DNA from 3 places in the Citrobacter europaeus genome. Region 1 is predicted to be linked to each of the others. Evidence: riboswitches for the same ligand, from Rfam matches in the RefSeq annotation. Region 1 holds a riboswitch; each other region holds the start of a gene.
The links. A riboswitch is a leader RNA that binds a small molecule or an ion and turns the genes downstream of it on or off. The one in region 1 is predicted to bind cobalamin.
Positions count from the first base shown of each region.

Region 2: linked by a shared signal. The riboswitch ahead of WHR59_RS15135 (ABC transporter substrate-binding protein) and the one ahead of WHR59_RS08895 (cobyrinate a,c-diamide synthase) in region 1 are both predicted to bind cobalamin.
Region 3: linked by a shared signal. The riboswitch ahead of btuB (TonB-dependent vitamin B12 receptor BtuB) and the one ahead of WHR59_RS08895 (cobyrinate a,c-diamide synthase) in region 1 are both predicted to bind cobalamin.

Region 1 is NZ_CP148084.1:1,948,068-1,955,369, forward strand. It holds gene pduC (propanediol dehydratase large subunit PduC) at 1-200, opposite strand, end outside; gene pduB (propanediol utilization microcompartment protein PduB) at 219-1,031, opposite strand; gene pduA (propanediol utilization microcompartment protein PduA) at 1,031-1,312, opposite strand; gene pduF (propanediol diffusion facilitator PduF) at 1,837-2,646, shown strand; gene pocR (transcriptional regulator PocR) at 2,848-3,759, shown strand; cobalamin riboswitch at 4,092-4,266, shown strand; gene WHR59_RS08895 (cobyrinate a,c-diamide synthase) at 4,355-5,734, shown strand; gene cbiB (adenosylcobinamide-phosphate synthase CbiB) at 5,731-6,690, shown strand; gene WHR59_RS08905 (cobalt-precorrin-8 methylmutase) at 6,701-7,302, shown strand, end outside.
Region 2 is NZ_CP148084.1:3,183,530-3,190,831, forward strand. It holds partial or broken gene WHR59_RS15120 (MFS transporter) at 1-319, opposite strand, end outside; gene WHR59_RS15125 (LysR family transcriptional regulator) at 405-1,289, shown strand; gene WHR59_RS15130 (GNAT family N-acetyltransferase) at 1,488-2,027, shown strand; cobalamin riboswitch at 2,238-2,461, shown strand; gene WHR59_RS15135 (ABC transporter substrate-binding protein) at 2,683-3,738, shown strand; gene WHR59_RS15140 (FecCD family ABC transporter permease) at 3,805-4,872, shown strand; gene WHR59_RS15145 (ABC transporter ATP-binding protein) at 4,869-5,684, shown strand; gene WHR59_RS15150 (pseudoazurin) at 5,695-6,135, shown strand; gene petA (ubiquinol-cytochrome c reductase iron-sulfur subunit) at 6,163-6,714, shown strand; gene WHR59_RS15160 (cytochrome b) at 6,716-7,302, shown strand, end outside.
Region 3 is NZ_CP148084.1:4,846,425-4,853,726, forward strand. It holds rRNA gene WHR59_RS22700 (16S ribosomal RNA) at 1-1,107, opposite strand, end outside; gene murI (glutamate racemase) at 1,485-2,336, opposite strand; gene btuB (TonB-dependent vitamin B12 receptor BtuB) at 2,281-4,119, opposite strand; cobalamin riboswitch at 4,185-4,371, opposite strand; gene trmA (tRNA (uridine(54)-C5)-methyltransferase TrmA) at 4,487-5,587, shown strand; gene WHR59_RS22720 (YijD family membrane protein) at 5,633-5,992, opposite strand; gene fabR (HTH-type transcriptional repressor FabR) at 6,008-6,643, opposite strand; gene sthA (Si-specific NAD(P)(+) transhydrogenase) at 6,835-7,302, shown strand, end outside.

The sequences.
Region 1 (7,302 bases):
GCAATAAAATGGTCAATCAAGTCAAATTCACTGGCGGATTTACCGTCCAGTTCAGTGACTGTACCGTTGACGATTTTAATCGACGGCTTGGGGTCGTTCGGGCTTTCCATTGCAATGAAGCCTTCTTCGATCCACTCCTTAACGAAGCCATCCTGATTCACAGGGCGCTTCGCCAGTGCTTCAAATCTTTTCGATCTCATGAATCAGCCTCACTGATATCAGATGTAGGACGGACGATCGTTTTTCGGCTCTGAGCCGAGGGTCCCTAGAACGGTTTTACCGATTTCACGGGCGGAGATAACGGCCTGGCGAACAGCGCCGGAATCACCTGAAATGACCAGGATGGCTTCGTTACTGAAGCTGGTTCCATGGGCTGGGGAGCTGTAGGCCACAACTTCCACATTGGCGGATTTCAGCGCAGTATCAGCCATCAGGACACCAACGGATGCTGGCGCGCCGACGATAACGCCACAGGCACGGCCAATCGGTGCGCCAAAGGCTTTTTCAAGTGCGTAGCTGGCGCGTGCGGTGTACTGCATTTCGATGTGACCGGCTTCGTTGGCATAAACATCGCCAAAGGTGCGATCCAGCTCTTTCAGCGCAACTTCAATGCCGCGTTTCACGTCGGAAACATCGTTGCCGCCGAGAATAATCAGCGAGCCGTGTCCTGCGCCGCCTTTGGTATCACGCGGTAACTCAATACTGACGACTTCAGTATTTGTTGCTTTTACCGCTTCATCGGCGGCCATGATGTGAGGACCCGCACCAGTGCGTGCGCCGAGGATGCCAATGGAGCGATACCGTTTTTCAAGTTTCATCGCGTCCAGGAGGGCACTGTCTACGTTGGCGATTACCAGACCGACGGTGTCGCCAATCGCAGTACCGACAAACTCCGTTAAACTGCAGCTTTTCTCTGCCATAGCCGTTTCTCGTGTTGGAGGATTATTTTCAGGGATAGCCTGCTGTTCCGGCGTTGCCACACGAGCAATCACCTGCGCCATGATCTGTTCAACCAGCTCATTGCTGCTCATTAGCTAATTCCCTTCGGTAAGATTTTTTCTACATCGGTATGAGGGCGTGGGATGACGTGTACGGCTTTCACTTCTCCCACGTTACGGGCTGCGGCGGCACCTGCATCTGTTGCTGCTTTGACTGCACCGACATCGCCGCGGACAATAACTGTTACCAGCCCCGAACCAATTTTTTCGTAGCCGACCAGCATTACATTGGCTGACTTCACCATTGCATCTGCGGCCTCTATGGCTGCAGTCAAGCCTTTGGTTTCTACCATTCCTAACGCTTCTTGTTGCATAAAGACCTCGCCTGGGTTGTCCCGATTTTCATGACTATAAAAAGAAGCGAGGAAAAAGAATGGCTGAGTTGAAAGTAAGAGTGAAAAAATAGTGAGGATACGGTGATATAAAATTGCTGTGTTTTATTGTATGTGGTTGTTTTATATTGTTATTTTAATTTTTTATGATGTGATTATTTGGTTGTGTCAATTCCATATTTACACTTTTCTGAGTGACAGTTTAAATATCATTTGCTATGCGGAAAAATGAAATTGTGATGATGGTTTGAAAACGGAATTCTGCTATTAGCAATATTTTATTATTTTGAAAATGTGCTTTTAATAGGGTGAGTCCTCGTTTTATCACCTGTTTTAATAAAGGTGATAGCAAGAATTTGCTATCGCAGCACGATTTTAAAAATCATACCACTCGCAGATTGCCAACAATTTGCCGACATGCCTTTTTATAGTAAGCCTTGAAGTATTCTACTTGCCAGCAAGGAGTCCGCTGGTAAAGACACGAACTCTGCTTAGAAGGTGTCACAATGAACGATTCACTAAAAGCACAATGCATTGCTGAGTTTTTGGGTACCGGGCTGTTTTTATTTTTTGGTATTGGATGCCTGAGTGCCCTGAAAGTCGCGGGTGCCAGCCTGGGATTGTGGGAAATCTGCATCATATGGGGACTGGGGATCTCGCTTGCAGTCTATCTGACTGCCGGGATATCTGGCGCGCATCTCAACCCTGCTATCACTATTGCTCTGTGGCTGTTTGCCTGTTTTCCGGGGCGTAAAGTTTTACCTTACTCCGTGGCACAGGTTGCGGGTGCCTTCGGTGGCGCACTGCTGGGTTATTTGCTCTACGGCAGTCTGTTTACCGAGTATGAATCGGCCCACCAGATGGTGCGCGGTAGTCTGGAAAGCCTGCAACTTGCCAGCATTTTTAGTACATATCCTGCAGCGGCGCTCAGCGTATGGCAGGCCGCGTTAGTCGAAGTGGTGATTACCTCCATTCTTATGGGAATGATCATGGCGCTGACTGATGATGGTAACGGTGTTCCTAAAGGTCCGTTGGCGCCATTGCTGATTGGTATTCTGGTCGCTGTTATCGGCGCATCCACCGGTCCGCTTACCGGATTTGCAATGAATCCGGCGCGTGATTTTGGTCCTAAATTGTTTGCCTGGATGGCCGGATGGGGAGATGTTGCGATGACAGGTGGACGTGATATTCCTTATTTTATCGTGCCGATTGTCGCCCCTATCATCGGTGCTTGCGCGGGCGCAGCAATTTATCGTTATTTTATTGGCAAAAATTTACCGTGTAATACGTGTAAGCTGGAGGAAAATGAGAGCTAGCTTCACAGAAGAAGTTTATTTTTGAAAGGTAAAAACTGTTTTCGTGATCCGGTTTCCTGAACCGCTGAAAAAGTCTCCCAACAATGGGAGACTTTTGTTATGTTCAATGATGACTTTCATCATTGCTCAGGATGGCAGGATGAAAATGAATGTGAATAATATGTTTTGTTTATAACAATAAATTAACTGAGAGGTTTTATCATGATTTCTGCGAGTGCCCTGAACTCAGAACTCATTAATAAAATCGCACAGGATTTTGCGCAGGCCACCAGTCTGGCCGTTGTGGTTGTCAATATTCACGGTGATGAAATTTCTGAGCTTTTTAATTTCACCCCATTTTGCCAGTTGATGCGCCAGCATCCGCAGCACAGTACCCGCTGTCGTATGAGCGATCGCTGTGGGGGACTGGAAGCTTCGAAATCCGATCAACCCTGCATCTATCGCTGTCACGCCGGGCTTACCGATTTCTCAATTCCGCTGGTCATTGCGGGACACCTGGTAGGGTTTGTGCTTTGTGGACAAGTCCGCTTAAGTAATGATGTCGGTCTGGTTGATATACTGAATGTAGATGATCGCTGGCAAGCGGATCCCGAGCTGGTCAGTGAATTTCGTAATGTACCGGAGATGGACTATTCGCGAGTCATCGCTTCTGCGGATCTTCTCAAACTCATTGTAGAAAATTGTCTTAAGAAACAACTTAATTTTGTTGTTATCAAGGATAATCCGCAGCAGTCAGAGCCGGTTCGTGCGAACCGCAGTACCAACCCTCACGACAGTAAAATGAAAAAAGCTCTGCGCTATATTGATGCGCATTTATCAGACGAATTGCGTCTGGAGGATGTTGCCTCTCATGTTTTCCTGAGTCCTTACTATTTCAGTAAATTGTTCAAAAAATATCAGGGTATCGGTTTTAACGCATGGGTAAACCAGCAGAGAATGGCCAGTGCCAAAGAGTTGCTTTGTCACAGTGACTGGAGTATTGCCAGCATTGCGCGTAATTTGGGCTTCTCGCAAACCAGTTATTTTTGCAAGGTTTTCCGTCAAACGTATCAGGTTACGCCGCAGGCATTTCGCCAGCAAATTAATGTCATTTCACGTAGTGAATCCGCCTAAATAGCAATATTTTGCTATTGCCGATTTTTGATATAGGGCGCTATGTCAGTCATTATAAAATGAAAAGTAACGACACCAGTCAATAAATTGTCATAGCGCAACAAATTAATGGTATCAGAGGGATAAACTGCACCAGTTTTTATTTTTGTGATGAGATACAGTGTCTGTGTGAATGACTTTCTTTATTCTTTACTGACGCTTTCATTCAAAGTTTGAACATATGAATAAGTGGGTTTAGGCCAGATAATTGGCTGAATGAACCCGGAAAGATATTAAATTGAATTATTGTCATGAGGTTGTGAATTTACCTCATAACAGAGAGCTTAATTAACCAGGCTCTTGAACTGATAGGTTTGCCACATTTGTGGTAGGGAAGGGGGTGAGAATCCCCCGCAGCCCCCGCTGCTGTGATGCTGACGACCCCGTATGGACCACTGATCGCAAGATTGGGAAGGACGGGTGAGGATGACGCTAAGCCAGAAGACCTGCCTGTCAGTGACTACCAACAACTTCGGTGGGAAGTGGGTGGTTCAGATGCATACAGTCGAGAGACTGGGTATCTCTACACCCCTACCACCCTGAACAGGATCAGGGTATGGCGGCCAATTTTCACGCATTTGTTCTTGCAGGTACCGGAAGCGGCTGTGGTAAAACCACGGTGACGCTGGGCTTGTTGAGCTTGTTGAAAAAACGCGGTTTACGCGTCCAGCCTTGCAAAGTGGGTCCTGATTACCTTGATACCGGCTGGCATACAGCGGTATGCGGTACTGCTTCGCGCAATCTTGATAGCTTCATGCTTCCCGTCCCCACGTTGAACGCTCTATTCTGCGAGCAAATGCAACAAGCGGAAATCGCGGTGATTGAAGGTGTTATGGGGCTGTATGACGGTTATGGCACCGACCCAAATTACTGCAGCACCGCCGCGATGGCCAAACAGTTAGGCTGCCCGGTTATCTTACTGGTTGATGGCAAAGCCGTTTCCACCTCGATCGCCGCGACGGTAATGGGATTTCAACATTTTGATCCAACCCTGAACATCGCCGGCGTCATTGTTAACCGGGTCAACAGCGAATCGCATTACCAGCTCCTGAAAGTGGCGATTGAGCGTTACTGCGATGTCCCCGTATTGGGTTATGTTCCCCGAATGGAAGGCGTTGCGCTTCCTGAACGGCATCTGGGTTTGGTTACCGCACGCGAGTCGGTTATTAACCAGCAGCCGTGGCAGGAGTTTGCCGCGACGCTGGAGCAAACTCTTGATATCGATGCGCTGCTGAAATTAAGCCAGTTAACCAACCTTCCCACTGGTGAATGGCCAGCGCTGCCTGCCGCAGACGCCGGAGCAGGGCTAACGCTTGCCATCGCCGATGACGAAGCGTTCAACTTCTACTACCCGGATAACATCACGCTCCTTGCGCGCGCAGGGCTTAAGATTGTTCGTTTTAGCCCGTTGCACGACACCAGCTTACCCGATTGTCAGATGGTCTGGTTAGGTGGCGGATATCCTGAGTTACATGCTGCGACGCTGGCTCGCAATGTTTCGATGCTTAGCCAACTGCGGGCAGCGCATCAGCGGGGTGTCGCGATTTATGCCGAGTGCGGGGGATTGATGTATCTCGGCAGTTCGCTGGAGGATAGCCACGGCGATACCTGGCTGATGGCGGATATCATTCCCGGTCACAGCAAAATGGGGAAACGTCTGACCCGATTTGGCTACTGTGAAGCGCAGGCCACACAGCAAACATTGTTAGCCGCAGAAGGCGAAGTGCTGCGCGGACATGAATTCCACTACTCCGATTTTACCCCTGAAATGCCAGCGGTGATGAACTGTCGCAAAGTGCGCGATGGCAAAACGCTGCAAGCCTGGTCTGGCGGCTGGCAGGTCGGAAACACCTTCGCCAGCTATCTACACGTTCATTTTGCTCAACGTCCGCAGATGCTCAACCATTGGCTGGCAGCCGCGAGGAGTGCGCTATGACGATCCTCGCGTGGTGTGTTGCCTGGCTGCTTGATTATATCATCGGCGATCCGCAGAACTGGCCACATCCGGTGCGCTGGATTGGCAATCTGGTTTCTGCGGTGCAGCGAGTTGTTCGGCGTTACTGCCATAGCGACCGCGCGCTACGTATCGGCGGCGCGGTGATGTGGATTGTGGTGGTCGGTCTGACCTGGATAGTGTCCTGGGGAGTGCTGGCGCTGGCGCAATCTATTCATCCCTGGCTTGGTTGGGTGGTGGAGGTTTGGATGATCTTTACCGTGCTGGCCGGGCGCTGTCTGGCAAACGCGGCGCAGGATGTCGAACGTCCGCTACGTGCCGGTAATCTTGCCGCAAGTCGTGAAAAATTGTCATGGATTGTGGGACGCGATACCTCGCAATTACAACCTCAGCAGATCAATCGCGGCGTAGTAGAAACCGTGGCTGAAAACACTGTCGACGGCATCATCGCGCCGCTGTTTTTCCTCTTTCTCGGCGGTGCGCCTCTGGCGATGGCCTACAAAGCGGTAAACACCCTTGACTCCATGGTGGGCTACAAACATGAGAAATACCGCGCTATCGGTATGGTCAGCGCCCGCCTGGACGATGTCGCAAATTATATCCCTGCGAGGCTGAGCTGGCTGCTGCTGGGCGCAGCGGCGTTTTTATGCCGCCAGGATGGCGCGCGTGCGTTGCAGATTGGCTGGCGCGATCGCTACAACCACAGCAGCCCAAACTGTGCGTGGTCGGAAGCATCCGTTGCCGGCGCATTAGGAATTCGGCTGGGTGGTCCAAATGACTACTTTGGCGAGCGCGTTGAGAAACCGTGGATCGGTGATGCACAACGTGACATTTCGGTAGACGACATTTCCCATACGATTCGATTGATGTGGGTGGCATCGACGCTGGCACTGGCGCTGTTTATTGCGCTGCGATGCCTGCTGGTCGGTGTAGCCTGAGGACAACACAATGCAATATATCCAGCAACCCCAGGCTATTGAGGCCAAAAGTTTCGACATTATTGGCGAGATCATCCGTGAAACCCGCCCGGACTATCAGTTTGCCAGTCCGTTACATGAAGCCATTATCAAGCGGGTCATTCACACGACGGCGGATTTCGACTGGCTGGACATTCTGTGGTTTTCCAGTGATGTGCTGGAGCAGTTTTGTGCGGCGCTTAGCCGTTCGAGCGTGATTTATACCGACACCACGATGGCGCTTTCCGGGATCAATAAAACGCTGTTGGCAAAATTCGGCGGTGAATGCCGCTGCTACATCAGTGACCCGCGCGTCGTGCGTACGGCAAAAGAGCAGGGTATTACCCGGTCCATGGCGGCCGTCGACATTGCGGTGAAGGAAGAAGGGGAAAAGCTGTTTGTCTTTGGCAACGCGCCGACAGCGCTGTTCCGCCTGCTAGAGCATGATGTAGCCGTCAGCGGTGTGGTTGGTGTACCGGTCGGGTTCGTTGGCGCAGAAGAGTCGAAAGATGCCCTGACCCAAAGCAATTTGCCCGCCATTGCAGCGCTAGGTCGCAAAGGGGGAAGTAATGTCGCTGCCGCTATCGTCAACGC
Region 2 (7,302 bases), 1.2 Mb from region 1:
CAATAACGGCCATCAGTCCGGGTATGGTCATCAGCGTGGGATAGAATTTTCGGTTAAGAAACGTCGAGACAGCCAGCGTGCCAATAAAACCGGCCACGCCGATAACCAGTAAAATCAACGACAAACCTGAAGAGTCAACCCGCGTCACCGACTCCAGGAACGGGCGTACATAGGTAAATAACGCAAACTGGCCCATAAAGAACAGGCCACAAGCCAGCATGCCAACCGCAACTCTGCGGAGACTAAGTAAATGGAATACAGCGCCACGTGGCGTGCGGATTTTATGAGCATCCATACTGGGCAGGCTGACGCACTGCCAGAATTAGAGGGCGATTAGTGCTAAGATTAATACCATAATGTTATAAATTAATATTAAGACTGCTGTCATTCAGAGGGATTATTCAATGGCGAAAAGGGAGAATTACAACGAGCTGTACTTGTTTATGCAGGTTGTACGGGAAGGCAGTTTCACCGCGGCTGCTCAGCGGCTGGGGCTTGCTCAATCAGGAGTCAGTCGTTCTGTTCGTGAGCTTGAAGAAAGGCTGGGCGTCCAGCTGCTGGTGCGTACCACGCGTAAACTGTCGCTGACGCAAGCAGGCGAGCAGCTCTATCAGAAGACGGCATCTGGATTTGATACGTTAGATCGTGGGCTTGCCACGCTGGCGCATTATCGAGAGACGCCCTCCGGTACGGTGCGTATCAATGCCAGCCAGCACGCCATTGATAAATGCCTGCTGCCTAAGCTGGCGGTATTTAAACAGCGCTACCCTGATATCAGGCTAGAACTGATGAATGAGAGCAGGTTCGTCGATATCATCGAGGAAAGATTCGATGCCGGCGTTCGTCTGGGGCCTGAAGTCGGCCAGGGCATGGTCGCGGTGCGCATTACGCCGGATATGGAGATGGCGGTTGTGGGTACGCCTGAACATTTTCACCGCTTCGGTTTTCCACAAACCCCGGCGGATTTAAAGGCGCATCCCTGCATCGCCTATCAGTTTGCCGATGGCAGCGTATATCAGTGGGAACTCATTCAGAATGATAAAAAAATCACCCATCAGCCTGAAGGGCAATGGGCTTTATCCGACAGCTATATGGAAGCAGAAGCCGCCCGGCTGGGTCTTGGGCTGGCCTATGTCCCTGTCGAACTGGTCGCGGATGATTTAGAACACGGTAACCTTATCAGGGTGTTGCAGCGTTACAGCCTGCGAATGGAAGGATTATTTCTTTATTATCCTCATCGCAATGTCTCCCCTGCCCTGCGAATGGTCATTGAGACGCTGAAAATTTAAGCGTACGCCTTGGCGTGGTCTTCATTGTGCAGAATGGTAGGAAGTATTCCTGCCTGAACTCAATTTTTCCCATTTATAATCTGTGGGCAGAATAGCAACATTGACAATTGCATGTCTGTCTCAGGTCGCTCAATATTGTTTTTAAAGTAGTCTTATTGTTATTATCGTTTTCCATTCTAAGATTGAGTTATGCATGCCATGATCCCATTTAGGTTTAGTGAGATGACTCACGCCGATATTCCTGCTGTTCAGTCGTTCCTTATTGAACATCTTAATCTGTTCTTCAATGCTGGTAGATCCATGCCTTCTGGCGAAGAAGATCTCTTTGATCTCGAACGACAGTATCTGTTACAGGAAAGGAATTCATTACTTTGCGCATGGAGCGAAAAACAAGAATTAATCGCTACACTGGCGGTATGTCAATATAATGATCGGATTGCTGAACTGCGCGGACGCTATAACTTGTCTGAAACAGCGGAAATTTGTCGTTGCTACGTGGATGAACGCTATCGCAGACAGGGGATCGGCAGTCAATTGTTTTCCTTAGCTGAGGTATTTTGTCAGCAACATCAATATAAAGTTTTGTATCTTCACACACATCATTTTTTACCCGGCGGTTATCATTTCTGGTTGCGTAACAATTTTAACGTGATTATGGATATGCAGGATGAATGGCAGTTGGTACACATGGAGAGTTCACAAAAAAAAGATTCAACTGCTAATACGCAGCATTTTTGATGGTGATCAATATGTTTCATACGCGGAGATTGAATTATGTTCGTAATTTGATCAACATCAACCAATTATCATTTAGCTTCCCGTTGTTATTTTCATTTACAGCATCACGCAAAGAAACAAACACACAACCATTTGTATTTATTGATTATTTTTAGTTTCCCACTCTCTTTTGCCTCTTACCCCCTATGGTTGACCTTGTTAACAATTGCCGTTAGAGTCGCTTTCGACAGCATTTCATTACATTTTTGTATATGAATAGGAATATGGTAAGAATTATTTAATTCAATTCCATAACTGCCCCCGCAACTGTAGGCGGATGCAGAATATCCTTGTGTGGTTAATAAGCCACAGGTCACTGTAAAGTTTATCTTTATGGGAAGGCTGATATTCTGGTTACCGTGAGTCAGGAGACCTGCTGTCAAAGGTGTATACCATTGAGTGGACGGGATGGTCCATGGGATGAATTATTTGACAAATGCAGTAGTGTATTTATGAATAAGATTTCGGCTAAGTAACGCTTATTTGCATTTTTTGCATATCTTCATTCTTAAATTTCACGATTGAATGTCATCTATCTTCATGTCTCCTCCCGATATATGGAATGAAATGAGCCATGACCAGATCTTCAGATTCTGGCATCAACGGGACGATGATAATGCACGCTAATTCTACCTTTTACTCCTCTAAAAAAACGCTTCTGGCTATTTTGGGCACGACTGCTCTGCTGCTTACTTCCGGTTTTTCTGCCGCGGCAAAAACCGAATATCCTCTGACGATTAAAAACTGTGGCCGCGATATTACCTTCAACCAGGCACCAACGCGCGTGGCAACGGTGGGACAGAATAGTACCGAGATTCTTTATTCATTAGGGCTGGCCGATCGCGTCGTGGGCACTTCACTGTGGTTTGGCCCGGTACTGGATACTTATAAAACAGCTAATGAAAAAGTTGCCGTTATTGCGCAAAATATTCCCAGCTTTGAAGGGATTGTGGCTAAAAAACCGGATCTGGTCGCCAGCCAGTTTGAATGGCAAATCGGCCCAGCAGGCACGGTTGCCTCTTATGAACAGTTTAGTGAACTGAAGGTTCCCGTTTATACCGCGCCGGCTGACTGTGCGAAAGATAACGAAGATGGTGGTGATGGTGTCCGTAAGGGTATGTTTGATATTGCCATGGTGTATCAGGAAGTCGCCGATTTGGCGAAAATCTTCGATGTTCAGGATAAAGGCGAAGCGTTGATTGCCAGCCTTAAAGCACGTGAAGCCGCAGCGAAAAATAAAATTACCGGAATGGATAAGAATGTTTCCGCGGTGTTCTGGTTCTCAAGCGCCGATTTGCAGCTCGATCCTTACGTTGCCGGGAAGTTTGGCCCAGCTGCATGGATAGCCCAAACGCTGGGTGTGAAGAATGTGATTGATTCTGCCGAAGAATGGCCAACAGTGGGCTGGGAAACCATCGCTAAAGCTAATCCTTCGGTCATTGTGCTCGGAGAGATGAGCCGTCGGCGTTTCCCGGCAGATGACTGGAAGGTCAAGATGGAATACCTCAAGTCCGACCCTGTCACCAAACTGGTTCCTGCCGTCAAGGAAAACCATCTGCCGGTCATTGACGTACAGACAATGAATGCCGGGATCAGAACTATTGATGGGGTGGAAAAACTGGCGGATGCCCTTGTTGAATATGGCTTAGCGCATCCGCAGGCTGCTCATTAATCTACGTTTTGCGCTATATCCTCGGACGGTATAGCGCATCTCCGTTACTCAGGAACGCAGATAATCATGAGTGATTCACGCAGGATGCGTCGTGCCGTTGGTCAACTTGCGATGAGAATAGGTGGACATGCCGTTTGGGTCAGTGCGCTAATGTGCTGCGTACTGCTGGCGGGTATTTCCATCGGCGAAACGCTTATTCCCTGGCAGCACGTACTCAGCACGCTGGCAAATCATCTTTTTGATTCACACTACCCTGTCGATGCGCTGGATGCAGGGATCGTCTGGAACTATCGCCTGACCCGAGCGCTGGTCTCCGCCAGCTGCGGTGCCTGCCTGGCTGTTTCCGGCGTAGTGCTGCAGTCGTTGCTACGCAATGCGCTCGCTGAACCTTATCTATTGGGGATTTCTGCCGGAGCATCCACCGGAGCGGTGCTGATTGCTCTCACCGGGCTTGGGGCAGGGATCATCAGTATGTCATTGGGAGCTTTTATTGGTGCGCTGACAGCATTTATGTTCGTTGCGCTATTAGCAATGGCTGCTGGCGGTAGACAAGGCGGAGGTGTAACAACCCAAATCATCCTTGCCGGGATCGCCAGCTCACAGCTTTTCAATGCGATTACGTCGCTTATCATTACCCGCTCAGCAAACGCCGAGCAAGCGCGCGGTATTATGTTCTGGTTGTTAGGCAATTTGAGCGGTGTACGCTGGCCCGATGTTGTCTTAGCCATTCCAACCGCTCTGGTCGGTATCGTGCTGTGCTTCTGTTATGCCCGCCATCTCGACGCGTTCTCCTTTGGCGCTGAGTCTGCGGCATCGTTGGGTATTCCGGTAAAACGTACCCGTGCAGTACTGATTGCCGCCGTCACCGGCATGACGGCAATTATGGTCTCCATTGTTGGTGCGATCGGCTTTGTCGGTCTGGTTATCCCGCATGCCGCTCGTCTACTGGTCGGCAACCAGCATCATCGACTGCTGCCAGTGAGTGCGCTTACCGGCGCGATCTTCCTCATTATCGCTGATGTTATTTCCCGCACGTTACTCCCCGGCCAGGTTCTACCAATAGGCGTGATCACCGCTCTGGTTGGCGCCCCTGCGTTTTCAATCATTCTGATTAGAGGAAACCAGAACAAATGACGGTGAACCTCGTAAACCCTTTTATTACCTCTGCACAAGCCGTTATTGAAGCCTGTAATCTGCGCTGGAAGGTAAAAGGTAAGACGATTGTTGATGATATTTCACTCAGCGTAACGCCTGGCGAGTTTGTCGGCATCATCGGCCCCAATGGCTCGGGCAAAACGTCACTGATTTCACTCCTGGCTGGTTTGCTGAAGCCGACTTCAGGACGAATCACTCTGCAGCGAAAAGCGCTCCAGCATTATTCGCGGCGTCATCTTGCTCAACAGGTGGCGCTGGTCGAACAACAGGCTGAAACCAGCGAGCGTCTTACTGCTTTACAAGCCGTATCTCTGGGGCGGACCCCCTGGCTTAGCCTGCTCTCCCCCTGGTCCGCCAAAGATGACGTTATCGTGCAGACTATGCTGGAAAAGGTTGATCTCAGTGAATTACAACACCGCTGCTGGCATACCTTTTCTGGTGGAGAAAAACAGCGCCTGCATATCGCCCGGGCGCTGGCGCAGCAGCCACAGTTGTTGCTGATGGATGAACCCACCAACCATCTCGACATTCAACATCAGATTGGCCTGCTGAGTCTCGTGAAACGTGAAAAGCTCACGGTGATTGCTGCTCTGCACGACCTCAATCATGCCGCGATGTTCTGCGATCGCATCATCGTAATGACGTCCGGACATATGGCGATGCAAGGGAAACCATGCGCTGTTTTTACCCGCGAAAACCTCCACACCTGGTTTGGAATCGACGCCATCATTGAAAGGGATGCAAGTGGTGCAAACTGTTTTATTCGTTATCAACGGCCTGATGAATTTTAAGGAAGAATCAATGAAATACCTCAAACAGAGTCTGCAAATTTTGTGTTTACTCGCTTTCGCCTCTTCAGCCTTCGCACAAACTCACGAAGTGTTGATGAAGAATCGTGGGTCTGCGGGGCCAATGGTCTATGAGCCGGATTATCTGGAGATCCAGCCTGGGGATACGGTGAAGTTTATCCGTAAACATAAAAGCCACAACGCGGCCTCAATCGCTGAGTTGTCTCCGGCTGGCTATCCTGGATTTATGGGCAAAATAGATGAAGAGATCGAAGTTACTTATGACAATGCCGGGTTTTACGGCATCAAATGTACACCGCATTACGCTCAGGGCATGGTGATGCTGATTAAGGTTGGAGATGCCTCGTTACCAGAAAGCTACCGTGCGTTCAAAGCGCCGGGTATTGCTGACAAGCGCTTTCAGGAAATTTACGCGCGTATCGACAAACATTAATCCGCGACACTTAAGGAGGTATACGAGGTGGCAGATAATAAACGTCCAGATGGCGAAATCCAGGAACAGCGTCGGGAATGCCTGTGTAAACTGACAAAATTTGTCGGTGCGGCAGGCGTCGCTGCTGCTGTCTGGCCGCTGGTTTCGGCCTTGGGCCCGGATGAAAAAACGCTTGGGGAAAATGAACCGATTGATGTCTCTCTTGCAGCGGTCGCTGCTGGACAAACCGTCAGACGTGTATGGCAGGGAAAGCTGATTCTTATTCACCATCGCACCCCGGATGAAATTATTACTGCCAGAAGTGCCGACCTGGATACGCTTATCGACCCACAGCCAGACAGCGCCAGGGTCTCTGCAGCCCATCCTCAATGGCTGGTGGTTCAAGGTTATTGCCCACATGCCGGGTGTGTACCTAACGCCCGACCGGGTGGGCTGGGTTGGATTTGCCCGTGCCACGGCTCAGAGTTTGATACCTCCGGGCGCGTGACGCGCGGGCCCGCAACGACCAACCTGGCAATCCCAGACTACGTTATTCATTCCGATGGTCAGGTCGTGCGTATCGGCGCGAAGGAAGTCTGAAATGAAGAATGAAAGCGTCTATTCGCTTCGCTGGCGTATTCCTTTCCCTCGCTCAATTGCCGGACTCTGGGTATTTGCGATCGGCGCTATCCTGCTGGTTATGCTCGGCGTGCAGATCTTTACGGGTATCGTGCTGGCGATGTTTTACGTACCGACGGCTGAGCTGGCATTTGACTCCATTATTCATATTATGCGCGCGGTTCGCCATGGAGAGCTGTTACGTAACATGCATGCTATTGGCGCGTCGCTCTTTTTCTTTGCCTGCTACATGCATATTTTTCGTGGCATGTACTACAACGTTTACCGTAAGCCCTGGACGACAATGTGGATGGTTAGCGTCACGCTGTATATCCTGCTGATGATGACCGCGTTTCTTGGTTATAGCCTGATCTGGGGGCAAAAAAGCTACTGGGCGGCAACGGTGATTACCCGATTTGCCCAGGCCATCCCGCTGGTGGGTGATTCAATTTACGCATATTTAGTCGGCAGCCATACTCCGGGGACACCGATGCTGGGCCGCTTTTTTGTTATCCACTTTATTCTTCCCTTCGTGATTGTCGTCGCCACGGTTTTCCATATACGTACAGT
Region 3 (7,302 bases), 2.2 Mb from region 1:
GCGCTCGTTGCGGGACTTAACCCAACATTTCACAACACGAGCTGACGACAGCCATGCAGCACCTGTCTCAGAGTTCCCGAAGGCACCAAAGCATCTCTGCTAAGTTCTCTGGATGTCAAGAGTAGGTAAGGTTCTTCGCGTTGCATCGAATTAAACCACATGCTCCACCGCTTGTGCGGGCCCCCGTCAATTCATTTGAGTTTTAACCTTGCGGCCGTACTCCCCAGGCGGTCGACTTAACGCGTTAGCTCCGGAAGCCACGCCTCAAGGGCACAACCTCCAAGTCGACATCGTTTACGGCGTGGACTACCAGGGTATCTAATCCTGTTTGCTCCCCACGCTTTCGCACCTGAGCGTCAGTCTTTGTCCAGGGGGCCGCCTTCGCCACCGGTATTCCTCCAGATCTCTACGCATTTCACCGCTACACCTGGAATTCTACCCCCCTCTACAAGACTCTAGCCTGCCAGTTTCGGATGCAGTTCCCAGGTTGAGCCCGGGGATTTCACATCCGACTTGACAGACCGCCTGCGTGCGCTTTACGCCCAGTAATTCCGATTAACGCTTGCACCCTCCGTATTACCGCGGCTGCTGGCACGGAGTTAGCCGGTGCTTCTTCTGCGAGTAACGTCAATCACTAAGGTTATTAACCTTAATGCCTTCCTCCTCGCTGAAAGTACTTTACAACCCGAAGGCCTTCTTCATACACGCGGCATGGCTGCATCAGGCTTGCGCCCATTGTGCAATATTCCCCACTGCTGCCTCCCGTAGGAGTCTGGACCGTGTCTCAGTTCCAGTGTGGCTGGTCATCCTCTCAGACCAGCTAGGGATCGTCGCCTAGGTGAGCCGTTACCCCACCTACTAGCTAATCCCATCTGGGCACATCCGATGGCAAGAGGCCCGAAGGTCCCCCTCTTTGGTCTTGCGACGTTATGCGGTATTAGCTACCGTTTCCAGTAGTTATCCCCCTCCATCGGGCAGTTTCCCAGACATTACTCACCCGTCCGCCACTCGTCACCCGAGAGCAAGCTCTCTGTGCTACCGTTCGACTTGCATGTGTTAGGCCTGCCGCCAGCGTTCAATCTGAGCCATGATCAAACTCTTCAATTTAAGTTTGATGCTCGTGAATTAAACTTCGTAATGAATTACGTATGTTCACTCAGAGACTTGGTATTCATTTTTCGTCTTGCGACGTTAAGAATCCGTATCTTCGAGTGCCCACACAGATTGTCTGATAAATTGTTAAAGAGCAGTTGTGACGCGCTTTAGCGCTCTGTCGCGAGGTCCCGTATATTACGTTTTCCTCATTCAGAGTCAAGCATTTATTTTTGCTTTTCTCCTCGAAGTTCTCAGTGGAACTCCGCTGACCCGGCGGCTTGTAATCCGTTGTTCCGTGTCAGTGGAGGCGCATTATAGGGAGTTATTTCAGGCTGACAAGGGGAAATTTAAAATAATCTTCCGAGTGCCTACTTTTCCACCAAAACGACCTAAACCGCCAGTTTTTCGAGCGACTTAAAGCCATAACGCTGCAGTACGGGTAATAATTGTTCGGCTTCTGTGGTCATTGCCATACAGAATGCGACATTCTCGTCAGTTGATTTTGCGTCTGGCGCCTCATGTTCTAATAACCAGGCCGTGCGACGCGCAATTGCGGCACCAGAATCCACCAACCGCGTTCCCTCGGGCAGTACCTGTAAAAGTTCTTCCTGTAATAGAGGGAAATGGGTGCAGCCGAGCACTACCGTGTCAGGTGGTTCCGTCATCCTCAGCCAAGGGCGCAGGATGCGGCGCAGTTCTTCCAGAGAAACTGTTTCACCGTGTAGCTTCGCTTCAGCCAGTTCCACCAGCTCGGCGGAACCCAACATCGCTATCTGACATTCGTTAGCAAATCGCGCAATCAACTCGTGAGTATACGAACGCTTCACCGTTGCACGTGTAGCCAGCAGCCCCACTACGCCATTCGCCGTGAGTCGCGCCGCCGGTTTAATCGCAGGCACCACGCCCACAACCGGGAAGGCAAATTTCTCACGTAACGCAGGAAGCGACACCGTGCTTGCTGTATTACACGCGATGACAGCAAGAGAGAGGGGATAGCGCTGCTGGACCGCAGTCACAATCTCAACAACACGTTCGACGATAAACTCCTCGCTCTTCTCTCCATAAGGAAAGGCGACATTGTCGAAAGCGTAGATATAGTGGAGATCCGGCAGAAGACGCCGGATCTCGTCATAGACCGACAACCCACCGACACCGGAATCAAACACCAGCACGGTGGGACGTGGATCAGAAGGTGTAGCTGCCAGACAAGGTGTATTCCCGTCCTGCAGTTGCGTAGCCATAAACTGTCTCGTAATCTTTATCGAACAGGTTGGCGATTTTACCACGAACTGTCAGCTGTGAGGTGATTGGATATGACACGGCAAGATCCCACAGGCTAACCCCACCCATTTTTACCGGCTGGTAGGTTACGTAGTCCGTGTCATAACGCGTTCCCAGGTAGTGATACGTCAGGCCCCAGTCAAAATCATAGACCTGCCAGTCAAGCTGGTACTTCACCTGCTGTTTAGAACGGCGCGCGAGCGGCTTGTCCGTAATCGCATTGCGCGAATCGACATAATCGTAGCTCAGCGTATGTGCCAGCGGACCGGTATCAAAGTTTGCGGTCGCTTCCACACCTTTAATGCGTACTTTGCCTTCGTTAAAGTATTTTTCGGTATGCGGGTCGTAATCGATCATGTCATCAATATCGTTGCGATACCCTGAAACTCGCCAGTTCACGCCCGCCGTTAAGCCTTCAAACGCCCCTTCCCATTGCTTACTTTGCTCAGGATCCAGGTTCGAATTGCCGTAATAACCATGCAGTTGTCCAAGATTAGGCGCTTTGTAAGATGTACCGTAGGACGCAATAAAGCGATAGCCCTCAATAAACTCCCATCCGGCGCTGGTTTGCCATGTGCCATGACGTCCAAACTCGGAGTTGTCATCGCTACGCGCCGCGCCTTCAAAGGTAAAGTCGCCCAGTTGCTGCAACCCGGTCAGATAGAGCCCCGTATTACGCTGATCGTAACCGTCCGTAACATACCCGGTGCCTGGCGTTGTGGTTTGTTTTTGCCAGTCGACGCCTGCGCCTACGTTACCGTGCCCCAGCACCATACTGTTGGACCACTGAACATTATATTGCTTCATATCATCCAGTGTGGCCGAGGAGTCATAGCGGCCATAATCCGGATCATAGTTGTAGTCTTTGCTATGGCTATAGCTCGAAACCAGCTGCGACTGGATAAGCTCGCCATTAAAACGTAGTCCGGCATCCCAGCTTTGGCTGTAGAGTTTTCGGGTATCGAGGAGCGGCGAGCCAGGGGAGTAATATGCGTCGTAATTCGTACGATTATCATAACCATAGCCACGAACAAACCCGCTCCATGTATCGGAAAAGTTGTGTTCCAGCGCGCCATACAGCGTCTTACTTAAAAAACCGTCTTTATCGGGCTGAGCCTGAGAGCCGGTGCTGCCGTATGCTACAACATCAAAACCTTTGGTATAGGCATAATCACCCATCAGCGTGACGCGCGTATTTTCGCCGAGCTGCTGTTGGGTTGAGACATCGTAATTCTGATACCCATTGCTCCCCACACCGGCCGTAAGTTCTGTCCCCGGCTTTTCGCGCGTGGTAATGATATTCACCACGCCGCCAATCGCATCAGAACCATAAACCGCCGAACGCGGCCCACGGATGTATTCGATACGTTGTACTAGCGAGACAGGGAACTGGCTGAGATCGGCAGATCCGCTCACACCCGCTAAGTTCAGACGCACACCGTCAATCAGCACCAGTACATGGCTGGAATTGGTTCCACGAATAAAAATTGAGGAGTTTTGTCCCATGCCGCCGCTTTGCGCGATATCGACGCCGGGCAGGCGACGAAGCACATCATTCACGGAGGTGGATTGCCAGCGATCGATATCCTGACGCGTAACAACGGTGATAGGAGCAAGTACTGCGCTACGAGGCTGCTGAAAACGGTTGGCAGTGACGACAAGAGTATCTGGGCTAGTGTCCTGCGCCCAACCAGAAAATGCCGTGATGGACAGTGCCGTGCACAGCAGCGATTTTTTAATCATTGTAAAGCATCCACAATATAAGAAGGATGCCGCAGGTCCCACCGATAGTACGCGATGATGAAAGCCAGATGCGACGTTAGCCGGCAGGTCTTCGGGCTTGGAGGCAACTTAAAGAGATGATGACTTCCCACGGCAAGCCGCAGTGTCTGCACCAGGTGCGCTCATCTCCTACCTTCCTTACCGCTGCGCGTCAGCTCCAGATTCACACTGGATTCCCTTTTAACTCACAGGACCGGAAAACGGATGCTACAGTTTGTTACAACCCACTGTCCAGACTGCGTATCACAATATCGAAAATCATCAATGACTGGACATCTGTTGAGCAATCCCTACAATCCCCGCGTACTTTTATTTTTCAGGACGCATCATGACCCCCGAACACCTTCCGACAGAACAGTACGACGCCCAGTTAGCTGAAAAAGTAGTGCGTCTGCAGAGCTTAATGACGCCATTTTATGCACAGGCTCCGGAAGTGTTTCGCTCGCCGGTCAGCCACTACCGTATGCGCGCGGAATTTCGTCTGTGGCATGACGGGGATGACCTGTACCACATCATGTTCGACAGCCAGACCAAAAACCGTATTCGTGTCGACAGCTTCCCGGCGGCCAGCGAGCTTATCAACACGCTGATGACGGCAATGATCGAAGGGGTACGCAATAACCGCGTCCTGCGCCACAAACTGTTCCAGATTGATTACCTCACAACCCTGAGCGATCAGGCGGTGGTATCGATGCTGTACCATAAAAAGCTGGATGATGAATGGCGTCAGGAAGCCGAAGCGCTGCGGGATGCGCTGCGGGCGCAAAACCTGAACGTGCATCTGATTGGCCGGGCAACTAAAACCAAAATCGAACTGGACCAGGACTACATTGACGAACGCTTGCCGGTTGCGGGTAAAGAGATTATCTATCGTCAGGTTGAGAACAGCTTCACCCAGCCGAATGCCGCCATGAATATTCAGATGCTGGAATGGGCGATTGATGTCACCAGGGGGTCAAAAGGCGATCTGCTTGAGCTGTACTGCGGCAATGGCAATTTCTCTCTCGCCCTCGCACAAAACTTCAACCGCGTGCTGGCCACTGAAATCGCCAAGCCATCTGTGGCTGCTGCACAGTACAACATTGCGGCGAACCATATTGATAATGTACAAATTATCCGCATGGCGGCCGAGGAGTTTACTCAGGCGATGAACGGGGTGCGCGAGTTCAACCGTTTGCAGGGGATCGATCTGAAGAGTTACCAGTGTGAAACCATTTTCGTTGATCCACCGCGCAGCGGTCTGGACAGCGAAACGGAGAAAATGGTGCAGGCGTATCCGCGAATTCTGTACATCTCCTGCAACCCGGAGACATTGTGTAAGAACCTAGAAACGTTAAGCCAGACCCACAATGTTTCACGTCTGGCTCTGTTCGATCAGTTCCCGTACACGCACCATATGGAGTGCGGTGTATTACTGACCGCAAAGTAAGTGATGTGCTGGCCGGGGGCGTTTCGCTTGCCCGGCCTACAACTATTACTCCGCTATTTCCTGTTTACGGTTACGCACCTTAAAGCCAATCCAGAACACCAGAATCACCGACAGTACCGCTGGGAAGAAGTTAGAACCAATATCCGGATATTCAGCGCGAACTACGGTGCTGTACAACAAAACGCCGAGAATAAAACAGGCGGCGGCCAGGCCCGGTAGCCCCACAGGCATGGTGCGATTCTGATAGCGTTGATGCAGACAATAAACCGTCAGCACCAGCGAAATAATCGGGAATACTGAGAATGGCACAATGGAGCTAAACAGCGCCGCAAATGTACCATTAATCGATAAGCCAGCAACCAGCGCCAGCAGCAGCGTACCTTTATCTTGACCTGACTGTTTCATTGCTCGTCCTTCTCGTTACTCGGAGTGGTGCGTCATCTTCTCTTGTTCACGGCGGTACCAATAAAATGCGCCTTTGGCGATCATCCGCAGTTGCAATACCAGCCGCTCTTCCAGCTGTCGACGCTGTTCGGCGCCAACATCCAGTGCTTCTGCCCCGGCGCTGAACACAATCGTTACCATGGCTTCGGCTTGCGCTTCAGTAAACGCACGAGGCATATGGTTTTCGAGTTCCAGATAGTCCGCAAGTTCCGCAATGAAGTGCTGAATTTCACGAGCCACTGCGGCACGAAACGCCGCGGAGGTACCAGACCGCTCGCGCAATAATAAACGGAAGGCGTTGGGATTGTTGCCGATGAACTCCATAAATGTTGAGACCGAGGTGCGGATCACACTCCCGCCCTTCGCGATACGCTGACGCGCCTGGCGCATCAACTGACGCAGCATCAGACCGCTCTCGTCCACCATCGTCAGGCCGAGTTCATCCACATCGCGGAAGTGGCGATAAAACGAGGTTGGCGCTATGCCCGCTTCACGAGCGACTTCGCGTAAACTGAGGCTGGCAAAACTACGCTCAGCGCTGAGTTGACTAAATGCGGCTTCTACCAGCGAACGCCGGGTTTTTTCTTTTTGTTGCGCTCTAACGCCCATCACGATGTCTGAATCCTTCCACATACCTTGCTGGCACTATACCAGAGATTAGGCGGTTGGCATGGCTTTGTGAATGATTGTTTACGCGCAGTTTGTGCTTCGGGTTCGCAAAAAAGCACAACGATAATTGGGTTATCTCGCCAACGATGTTACTATTCTGTTGCTTTTATGTATAAGAACAGGTAAGCCTGACCATGTCACATTCCTACGATTACGATGCAATAGTAATAGGTTCCGGTCCCGGCGGCGAAGGCGCTGCAATGGGGCTGGTTAAGCAAGGAGCGCGCGTCGCGGTGATTGAGCGCTATCATAACGTCGGTGGAGGCTGTACCCACTGGGGCACCATCCCGTCGAAAGCTCTCCGCCACGCCGTCAGCCGTATTATTGAATTCAATCAGAACCCACTTTACAGCGACCACTCCCGACTCCTTCGTTCTTCTTTCGCCGATATTCTCAACCACGCTGATAACGTTATTAATCAGCAAACGCGTATGCGGCAAGGCTTTTACGAGCGTAACCACTGCGAAATTTTGCAGGGAAATGCCCGTTTTGTTGATGAACACACGATCGCCCTGGAATGCCACGACGGCACGGTGGAAACACTGACCGCGGATAAGTTCGTTATCGCTTGCGGCTCACGCCCATATCACCCAGTTGACGTC